Regions from separate parts of the Flavobacterium crocinum genome, predicted to be linked through region 2. Evidence: riboswitches for the same ligand, from Rfam matches in the RefSeq annotation. Region 2 holds a riboswitch; the other holds the start of a gene.
The links. Region 2 has a riboswitch for cobalamin ahead of HYN56_RS00485 (TonB-dependent receptor plug domain-containing protein). Riboswitches for the same ligand answer to the same signal wherever they lie in the genome.
Positions count from the first base shown of each region.

Region 1: linked by a shared signal. The riboswitch ahead of HYN56_RS15665 (TonB-dependent receptor) and the one ahead of HYN56_RS00485 (TonB-dependent receptor plug domain-containing protein) in region 2 are both predicted to bind cobalamin.

Region 1 covers NZ_CP029255.1:3,497,851-3,503,162, reverse strand. The annotation lists gene HYN56_RS15675 (cell surface protein) at 1-815, opposite strand, end outside; gene HYN56_RS15670 (YncE family protein) at 820-1,965, opposite strand; gene HYN56_RS15665 (TonB-dependent receptor) at 1,962-4,010, opposite strand; cobalamin riboswitch at 4,125-4,326, opposite strand; gene HYN56_RS15660 (hypothetical protein) at 4,412-5,312, opposite strand, start outside.
Region 2 covers NZ_CP029255.1:88,148-93,459, reverse strand. The annotation lists gene HYN56_RS00485 (TonB-dependent receptor plug domain-containing protein) at 1-1,567, opposite strand, end outside; cobalamin riboswitch at 1,596-1,799, opposite strand; gene cobC (alpha-ribazole phosphatase) at 1,869-2,402, opposite strand; gene HYN56_RS00475 (adenosylcobinamide-GDP ribazoletransferase) at 2,387-3,184, opposite strand; gene HYN56_RS00470 (transposase) at 3,368-3,799, opposite strand; gene cobT (nicotinate-nucleotide--dimethylbenzimidazole phosphoribosyltransferase) at 3,857-5,312, opposite strand, start outside.

The DNA of each region.
Region 1 (5,312 bases), 2.5 Mb from region 2:
TTAGGATCTGGTCTGTAATACGTTATTTCATAGTTGCGAATTGTTTTTTCCATTTTGTGGCCTGCGCCTTCAATTTCGTACCATTCGTCATCCGGAAGTCCGTTTTTGTTTTTATCATAAGAAACCATTATAATTCCCGCTTCACTGCTTCCGCCACGCAATTCCGCATTCGGATTCGGATTGGCATCTGCCCAAAAAGCATTTCCCAAAACCCTAAAATCACGTTTCCCTTTTAGGTTTACAATACTATGGTCAAAACCAAAAACAACATAACCGCCAAAAGCGCCAAGCGAAATAAGATCACCGTTTTTCTTTGCCAAATACGAATTGGCTCTTGTCAAAATTCTATCAGCCGAGTCTCCGTCATTAGCCACAGGAAGATCATTTACAAATTGTCCCGGAGCTGGTTTAAATTCGAATACTTTAGAAATAAACGTTTTTAATTCTTTACTTTCAGCAGTCACAATTACAGTCACTTTTTGAGTCTTAGTTGTTCCTTTATCTGTAATAACAACTTTAAATTCATACTTTCCTTCAGCAGTTGAAGCAAATAAAGCTTCTTTCGAAGTTGTATTGACCAAAGAATAATTTTCTGAAGAAACATTTTCAACTGTCCAATTGTACAAGGCTTCTGCACTGACAGTTGCTTTAGCACTCAAACTAATAATTGAAAAACGCGTGGTTTTAAATTCGTTCGTTACCGATTCTCCTCCAGAATCCGGATTGTCATTATCTCCGCCTGAACAATTTGCAAGTGAAATGACAAAAAAAGCGAGCGTTAATACATGACAATACTTTAAAAATCTCTGATTCATATCTTTATTTTTTGGTTATAAAAGCAATATGCGCAGGAATATTTCCTGCTGTAGTTTTCCATTTTAATCGGCCGTCCGGCGTAAAACAGTAGATGTAGCCTGTTACGACATAATTTTGAGCATCGGTTATATAGATTTCTTTGGTTTCGGGATTAACCTGAAGTCCATACGGAATCATGATTTTTTTCTCGGTTCCATCCGTAATGATTTTATCGCTGATTATCTTTTTGGTTTTAGTATCTAAAATTCCGTACGTAATCTTATTGCTGTTCGTGAGATAACTCCACGAAACACTATAATAATAAAGCAGATCATCAACCAGACACATTCCCAAAGCCGGAATATCGAGTTGCATTTTCTTTTCGTCTGTTTTGGTATCAATCACAAAAAGATTGGGCTGTGTATTGTAATAATCGCCTCGTGAACTCACATAAATATCGCCACGGCTGTCAATCTCCATGCTGTACAAATTAATACCGACATCTATTTTTTTGATTTCTGTGAAAGTCTCTAAATCAATTACCGAAACGGTTCGATCGTAATTTGGAACACGATAACCGCCTGAATTCGCTACATACAATTTTCCGTTATGCACCACCATTTGTTCCGGTTGATAACCAACAGTCACTTTTCTTTTTATTTCTAAAGAAGTCGTATCGATTTCGGCAACAAAACCAATTTCTGCATTCGGATTAATGGCAACCGGGCCTGAATAGGAACTTACATAAGCCTTGTCTTTGTAAAAAGTAACATAACGACAGTTTGGAATATCAATTTTTTTGATTCTTTTTGCCGTCCATTTTTCTAAAACTTCTACTTTGTTGGAGACATTGATGACCGCATAAACCTTATTGCCATAGATTTGAATATCGTTTCCAACATCGCCTAATTCTTTTACAACTGAAGGATTTCGTTCTGAATAAACATCGGTGGTATAATTTCCTGTTCTGTAATTGAAAACGTCGATGCTGGCGCGGTTCATTCCCATATTCCCTTCATTCAGCAGATAAAAACCTTCAATATTGCCATCAGTTGTCGGCACGGCAACATTGGTATCTGAAGACAGAAATATTGTTTCATCTTCCCTGCAGGAAACCAATACTATAGCTGTAAATAAGCTAATTATTATTTTTATAAAACCCTTTTTCATAACTCAAAACCAATTATAAATTTGAACGTTCTGCCCGGCATTGGATAATTGTAAATCACTTCGTATTGCTGATTGAAGGCATTATTGACTTCTACCGTTGCATTTAATTTGTATTTATTGAGGAGGAAAGATTTTTGAACCGCCAGATCGTGTGTGTACCAAGGCTGTACTTCGTTTACTTTGATATTGTTGACGTTTCCGTTGTAGCGTTTTCCAACGTATATAAAACTGTAATTGAAATTCCACGATTCATAACCCGCATTCAGAATTCCAGATCCGCTGTGCCAAGGCGTGTATGGAATCTGATCGCCGTAAGAAGACATTTGTAAACCCGAAACCTTTGTAAAATCCTGACTTTGAGAATAGGTATAAGTCAAATTGGCATCCAGATTTACTTTGTGGATATGTGTACCTAAATTTACAACGGTTTCAATTCCTTTTCCTTTTACCTGACCAATATTCGTCATCATCCAGCGGAATAAATTTCCTGTAGGCGCCGCAACAATTTTATCTTTTGTATACGTATAATAGCCATCTGCCTGAATCGAAAATTTATCCAGAAAACTTTCTTTTACAGGAAAATTATAAGTAAAACCAACATCGTACTGATTCATATATTCTGGTCGTAAAGTACTTGAACCAACCATCGTATAATACAAATCATTAAAAGTGGGCATTCTGAAAATACGTTTGGCAAACGCTCTCAGATTAAAATCGTATTTTTTGAAAGGAGTATAACCGAGGAATAATGCGGGAGTAAATTCAGTTTTGTTGGGCGCTTTGGCGTTGTATTTTACTTCTTCGATAACTCTTGTTGCGAGTACATTTCCTAAAACTTTAAAACCTTCATATCGATAGGACGTTGCCAAAGAAACCAATGCGGTATAACGCTCTGGAAAAGAAAACTGTGTCTGGATTCCTCTTCTCGTTGCGTTTAATTTATTGTATTGAAAATCGGTTGAAAGCGAAACATCCCAAGTAGGTAAAATGCTGTACATATTGACTGCCGAAAAATAAGTTTCCTGCTGGTAATAGCTGTCATCAGACTGAACACCTTCCGTTACAGTTTCTCCTAAAACATTCGTTGTATCTCTTGCAATGTAATGCGTGTAATCGTAAGCAAATTTTCCTTTTAATTGAAATTTATACTTTTCCGAAACGTCTTTTACTAAAAATGCCTGTCCGAAAAAATTCTTGTCAAACTGCCGGAAACCGTCTCTGAATTTGTTTTCTACAATAGCTCCGGGCGCACCTCTTTCCGAATCATAATAATACACTTTCGCATCCCAGGAGCCATTGTTGATTTTTCCGTAAACACCAGATTCAAACCGAAGTGCTTCAATATCGCTGTTCCATCTTGTGGCTGTGGTATCGTAAGCAGTTGATCCGTCCAGATTTTTTCTTTTGTATCTAAATTTATACTGCCCGTTAGATTTGATGTATTCTGAACTCACACTCATACTCACCTTGTCGCTCAGTTTCTGTTCCCATCTAAAACTCGGATCGTGATAATTGATGGACATCGTTTTATACCGAACCAATAAATTTGTCTTTTTATCGCCAGCAAAAACAGGACGTTTTGTTTTTAAGTAAATGGCTGAAGCCGAAGCAAAATCTTTAGCAGACTGGAAAATTTCGCTTTTTTGACCATTGTACATCGTAAGCGATTCCATATCGTCAAGCGAATATTTTCCAAGATCCGTAACTCCGTTTTGGGCATTTCCAAGCTGGATTCCGTCATAAAAAACACCGACATGATGTGTTCCCATATTACGAACATCCACCGTTTTAAGTCCGCCGACGCCACCATAATCTTTAATTTGAGTTCCGGCAAAATAACGAAGCGCATCGGCCACATTATGACTCGCCATTTTTTCGAGCAGAACGCCCGAGAGACTTTGCACAGGAATCACTTCCTGATACGGTTTTCCTTTTAAAATAACTTCTTTTAAAACACGCGAGCTATCTTTCTCCGTTTGTGCATGAAGCCAAAAAGGAAGACTTAAAATAAAAACAGTTAGTAAAGTTTTTTTCAAATTATACATCACAATTGAATTAAATCAACTTTCTGTGATGTAGTAATTACATAAACGTAGAATTGACCCCGCTGCAAAACAGCTGGTCATTATCTTTGTCATCAACTTCATACCACGAAAGTTTTAAACTATGTGATCGTGGCAGGTCTCCTGACTTATTCTATCTTTAAACGGCCTTCTCATCCGAAACAACGAACAATGGCATTAGTAATATTTAAAGACTTTGTGTAGAACTTACAGTAGCGGGTCTGTTCAGGATTTGCACCTGATTCCCTTTTAACTATTTTTTCTGATGAAAAAACAGACCAAAATCAGTCGCAAAGATATAACTATCTTTATAAAAATGGGTTTAATTTATTGTATTTGGATTTTCATGAAATTTTAAGTCTTTTAAAATAACGTTTTTTAAGTCATTCTTTTCTTCCTTTTCTCCAATTAACTGCATTAAAAGAGTAAGAAATCATTACATAACTCCAAAAAGATAACTTATTATCATCCTGCACTTTCGGAAGAAGCTTCATAGAATCTGTAGATTTATAAAAAGAAAATGCTGTATTAATTTCCAATTCTTTTATAGGAGCATATTTTAAAGAAAAATCATTTTCAAATCCGAGGAATCTTGACATTTCTTGATTAAGCCTCATTAATGGATATTGCGTATAAAAAAGATGAAAATCTGAACGAACTGATAATCTTGCATTCAATGGAAATGTTGCAAATAAATAAGGATTTAATAAACCTTTTCCGCCAACATCTGCTGGAAAACGGGTAAAGAAATTCATATTTCCGTTAAATTTCCAAGTTACACCATATAAAACATCAAAATCTCCTGAGCAGTCAGGAGCTAATTTGGTATTGCTACCACTAATTATTTCCGCTCCTAAACGCCAAGTCGAATTTTGTAAAGACAATTTAACTTCAGGCTGAAAATAATACGCCAGCAAATGCTGTCCTTTCAGATTTTGTCCCAATTGTAAATAGCTGTTTAAGGTATAATACCAATGATTCTTTTTAAATTCGACTCTTCCTCCTGCTGTTGCACGTGCATACAAGGTTTCTGAATTTGCTTTTTCTAAGAAATCGATTGTATTTACCGAATTGAAAGAGAAATTTTTATTCGAATTATAACTAAAATTATACATGAGCATATACTTATATCTGTTTGAAGCAACTGGAGAATAAGCTACTTCAAAACTGGTATTGTAATTTCGTGTAAACAACAAAAATAGATCATTAGCAAAGTGTTTCGAATATTTCATGATTCGTATTCCTTCGTGTGCTCTTCCTTGTTGTGCCCAAGGTGCATCAGAA
Region 2 (5,312 bases):
CTGTCATTTTATGATAGGGAACATAAAAAAGCTGCTTGTCTGTTTTATCATTTAATGAAACGGTATAAGCATAAGTTCCATTAAAATCAAATGTATGTTTGTTAAAGCTTTTTCTCCATCCCAAAAGTGCTTCGGTACCATAGATAGTGACTCTGTCTGTGTTTTCTGGTATCCAATTTCCTGAACTATTGGGCAGCCATCGAATCATATCCTTAATTTTCATTCCGTACGCTGTAAGAGTAAGTCGGAAATCTTTGTATTTAAATTCATTGCCTATTTCTGCCTGAAAAGAACTTTCCGGTTTTAAATCAGGATTGCCGCTTCCTTCCCAATACAAATCATTAAATGTTGGAATTCTGAAGTTTCTAGAAAAATTAAATTTAAGCTTATAGAAATCTGAAAAATCATATCGCGAACCAACCGAAAAAAGGACGGGACTTTTGTAAGCATCTGAAACCTCTTTTCGAGCACTCATTTCATAATTCCATTTATCTGTAAGCGAATGTTTCCACAAAAGACTTGCACCTCCAATTTCACGTATGCTTTGGCCAATTCCAGAACCATTTCCATCATTTCTGGTGTAATCTAAAATGGTGCTTATTTTCATTTTAGCAGATATTGTGTAATCTAGATCATACTTTCCTATAAAGCTTTTTACACCTCCAGAAGTATGTCCGTCTCTATTAATATCTTCAAAATAATTATAATGTTCACTAATATAAGCGAGTTTTAAATTAGAATCAAATTTGCTAAAGGAACTGCTCCAAGTCAATAAATTTCGAGTATTATAATCTTGGTATTTGGTTTTGGTTTCATTTGGTGAAGTGAGCGAAAAATGCCTTTCGCCATCAAATATTTCGCTGTAAAATTTAATGCTGTTTTTATCATTGATTTTGTAACCTACAGCTGCATCAAGAGTATTATTGTAGTATTGGCCATTTTTATTCCATACTTCTTGACCTACAAATTTAAAATCATTATCAGAGCTGTTTCTGGTAAAACTTGCATCAAAACTCCATTTTTTAGTTCCTGCTGTAATACCGTAAATAGCACTTAAAGTATTAAACTCTCCATAATAGATTTGAAAATCATTTTTGAATGTATCAGTAAATTTCAAATCATTATTTAAATGAATTGTTCCTCCAATGGCACCACTTCCATACACAACACTTCCTCCGCCGGCTTTTACATCTATCGAATTAAAACCTCTTGTTGAAATGGTATTAAAATCTGCCTGCCCTAATAATTGAGAGTTTACATTTATACCGTTCCAGACTACTACCGTTTGTTGTGAAGTTGTTCCTCTGAATGAAGGGGCAGAAGTCATACCTAATCCATTTTCTTTAAAATATAATACCGTATTGTAATTTAAGAGCGAAGTTAAAGAGGATTGATTTTTACTTATAATAGAATCCGTTAAACGTTGAATCGACTGTGTATTCGAGAAATTTTTAAGATTATTGTCGGAAACAATTACTTCTTTCAGTTTATTAATAGAATCATTTTGCGCCAAAACAATCTGGCACAACAATAGAAAACAAAAAGCAAACCTTAATTTTATAGTCATAATTTCTTCACTCTTTTTCCCGAGAGCTTGATAATTTGTTATAAAGGCAGGTCTCCTGGCTTGCGTCTTGTTGTTTTCCTTCCCATCACGCAGGGCGTGACAGTGGCTTTGCAGTTTACAACAAGCATTCGTTTTTTAGAACTAAGCTTACAGTTGCGGGTACAGCTCAAGATTTTACTTGATTCCCTTTTAATGTGTTTATCAAAACACAACCTTATTTTGCCGCAAAGATAAAGTTAAAAATACGGATTATTCAAATTTGTTTCATTATTAAGCCTTAAAAGTAAAACAAACGGAATATTTATAATTCGATTCTTATAACTTGTCCAAAATCTACTTTATTCTGAAATGCTTCTTTTAAAGGTAAGGAACTTTGATGACATAAAATGCTTCTAATGATTCCTGCATGCGTCACAATAATAATTGGATGTTCTGTTTTACAAATTTTTTCAGATAAAAATTCTCCAACTCTTTTATGTAATTCTGTAAAAGATTCGCCATTTGTGGCTTTTATATTTACAAAATCTTCCATCCAGGGATTGAGTTCCTCGGGCGAAATTTCATTCCAGTTCTTTAGTTCCCATTCGCCAAAATTCATTTCCATTAAACGTTGATCTTCCTGATAAGAAATTGTATTTATGTTTTCCTGAATATGTTTTGCCAAAATTACACAGCGTTTTAACGGACTTGAAAAAATTACAGCTTTTGAAGGTAATTCGGAAATGATTTTAGAAAAAATTTCATCAAAAGGTTCTGCAATATTGACATCCGATTGTCCGTAACAGATTCCTTTCTCACAAATGGTTTCGGTATGACGGACTAGATAAATTTCCATAAAAATAAAAGGCTTAAGTAAAAGAGAACTTCACAAACTTGTTGCGTCGCTCCTAGACAATCTCCTGTATAACCGTCTATCCATTTTTGGAAATATCTTGCTAAAAAATATCTGGTTATAAAAACCGGAATAACTGCAAATAGAACTTTAGGATCGAAATAAGAAAACACAAGTAAAGGAATCAATCCAAAAAAGAATGAACCAAAAACTTCTTTCCAGGTAAATTGTTTGGCAATAGGTTTGCTTTTGCTAGAAGCATCTTCGCGAGAATATTCATGTGTGAAAATAATACTGATTGCAGCCAACCGACTCAGGGAATGAGCAGAAACAAACAAAAGCCAAATTTTAAAAACAGCCATGCCATCATAAATTTGAAATAGCAAAATAGATTCTGAAAGCAGTTTGAATTTTAGTAGAAAAAGTAAAACCAATCCGATTGCGCCATACGCGCCAATTGCACTGTCTTTCATAATCATCAGGATTTTTTCTTTAGTCCAGCCTCCGCCAAAACCATCGCAGACATCTGCAAATCCGTCTTCATGAAAAGCTCCCGTTGTTAAAACAGAAATAATTAGTGCAAAAATAACAGCCGTTTCTGTAGAAAGAAACAGAGCAAATAGAGAATAAATGATAAAAGAAATGCTCCCCACAATCCATCCAATAAAAGGAAAATATCTTGTAGCTTTATTTAAATAATCAGGATGATGTGTAATGTTTTTTGGACAAGGAATGCGTGTGTAAAACATTAAACAGGTAAAGAAAATATGGAGTTCTTTTTTCATTTAGATTGCTGTTGTTTGGCTAAAGCCTATTTATAACAAGCAAATTTATAACCTCCAGATAAATCTGGAGGCAACTCAAAGAAGAAAAATTAAAAAAAAATAAATAATTCAATAATTTGAATTGCCAACATCTTTAGATGTTGGTTCATTTAAAGGCAAAGATAAAGGCTTTAGCCAAACTTTTTAAGTCGGTTTAAAGCCAAACTTGATCATAAACTCATCATATTCTTCCTGAAATGTTTTCTTTTTATGATGTTCTTCCTGATTTTTAATATAATCTCGAACTTTATTAACAATAGATTCCGAAACGGAAACAGCAAAATATTCATCCTGCCATTCAAATTTATTATTTGTTAATTGGTTTTTATTGATCCAGTAAGAAGATTCTCCTTTTAACAATTGTATTGTTTTCTGAATAGTTTGATCATTTCCCAGTGAAATTAAACAATGACAATGATCAGAATAGCCACTTATAAAATCTAGATAAATATCTTTTTTTAAGGCATTTTCTTTTATATGATTCCAGACTTTTTCGCGTAGACCAACTGAATTTAAAAACGGAAATCTGTTTTTGGTGCTCCAAACGCAATGAACATAAATCTTAGTAAATGACATAGATTGATAGTTTTAAAAATAATTCAAATTTAAAAACTATTATTCATAAATAAGGAGTTATTTCCTACTTATTCCGGCGCTCTCAAAACTAGCCATTTCATTCAAAAAAGCCTCAGCCGATTTTAAAATAGGAAAAGCAATTGCGCAACCAGTTCCTTCTCCCAATCGTAAATCAAGATTTAGAATAGGTTTTGCTTCAAGATATTCGAGTAATTTTATATGTGCTTTTTCAGCAGAGCAATGACAGAAAACAGCATTATTTTTAATATTCGGATTGATTTTAGAAGCAATTAAAAAAGCTGTAGTGCAAATGAAACCATCAATCAGAATCAGCATTTTATTTTCGTAAGCCGAAAGCATTCCGCCTGCCATTTGAAGAATTTCAAAGCCACCGAAATAAGAAAGTTGTGATAGTAAATCGTTTTGACCGGAATAATTTTCGATCGCTTTTTTTAGAATGTTTTGTTTTTGCGTTAATTTATCATCTGAAACTCCTGTTCCCTTTCCGATACATTCTTCAATCGGAAAACCAGTTAAAAGACTCATTAAAACAGAGGCGGTTGAGGTATTGCCAATTCCCATTTCGCCAAAGCCAATACAGTTTGAACCTGATTTTGCACTATTTTCAACAATCGATTTTCCTTTTTCAAAACACAATTGAACTTCTGATTCACTCATAGCGGAAACATGCAGAAAAGACTGAGTTCCTTTAGCGATTTTACAATCTATTAATTTTGTATTGGTTGGAAAATCGTAATTAACGCCAGCATCTGCAATAGACAATTCAATATTATTTTGTTTGCAAAAAACATTTATTGCTGCTCCTTCATCCAGGAAATTAGTAACCATTTGACGTGTTACGTCTTGTGGATAATCGCTCACACCGTGATTGGCAATTCCGTGATCGGCAGCAAAAACAACAATAGTAGGTTTTTCAATTTTCGGATTTAAAGTTTCAAAAACAGTTGCTATTTGAAAAGCTAAGGTTTCTAAAGTTCCCAGTGAACCAACAGGTTTTGTTTTGGAATCTATTTTTTCCTGTAAAAGCTTGTGGAAATCAATTTTGTTATCGTTTTCAGTTTTTACGTTTAACTCAAAATCAGGAATGTTTATTTTATGAATTTCCGAAATCTCTTTGCAGATTGGAGCTTCTGATTTTTGTTTCCAATGCAGTTGTTGTAACATTGGCTGATTGTTGTAATTGGTAGCTGGTTTTCCGATACAGAAATAACCCAGCGGTTCTATATTTTCAGGTAAATCGAGGATTTTTTTAAATTGGTAGTAATTCAAAATCGAAACCCAGCCCATGCCGTAACCTTGTTCTGTTAGCGAAAGCCAGATATTCTGTGCTGCACAAACGGAACTGAATTTTACTGCTTCGTTACTGCCGATTGTTCCAATCGTAAATTGATTCAAAACCGAACGATCGTAAGCGATAATAAGTCCGATTGGCGCTTCTTCAATAGCTTCGAGTTTAAGTGAATTATACAATTCTTTTTGATCCTCGTTATCG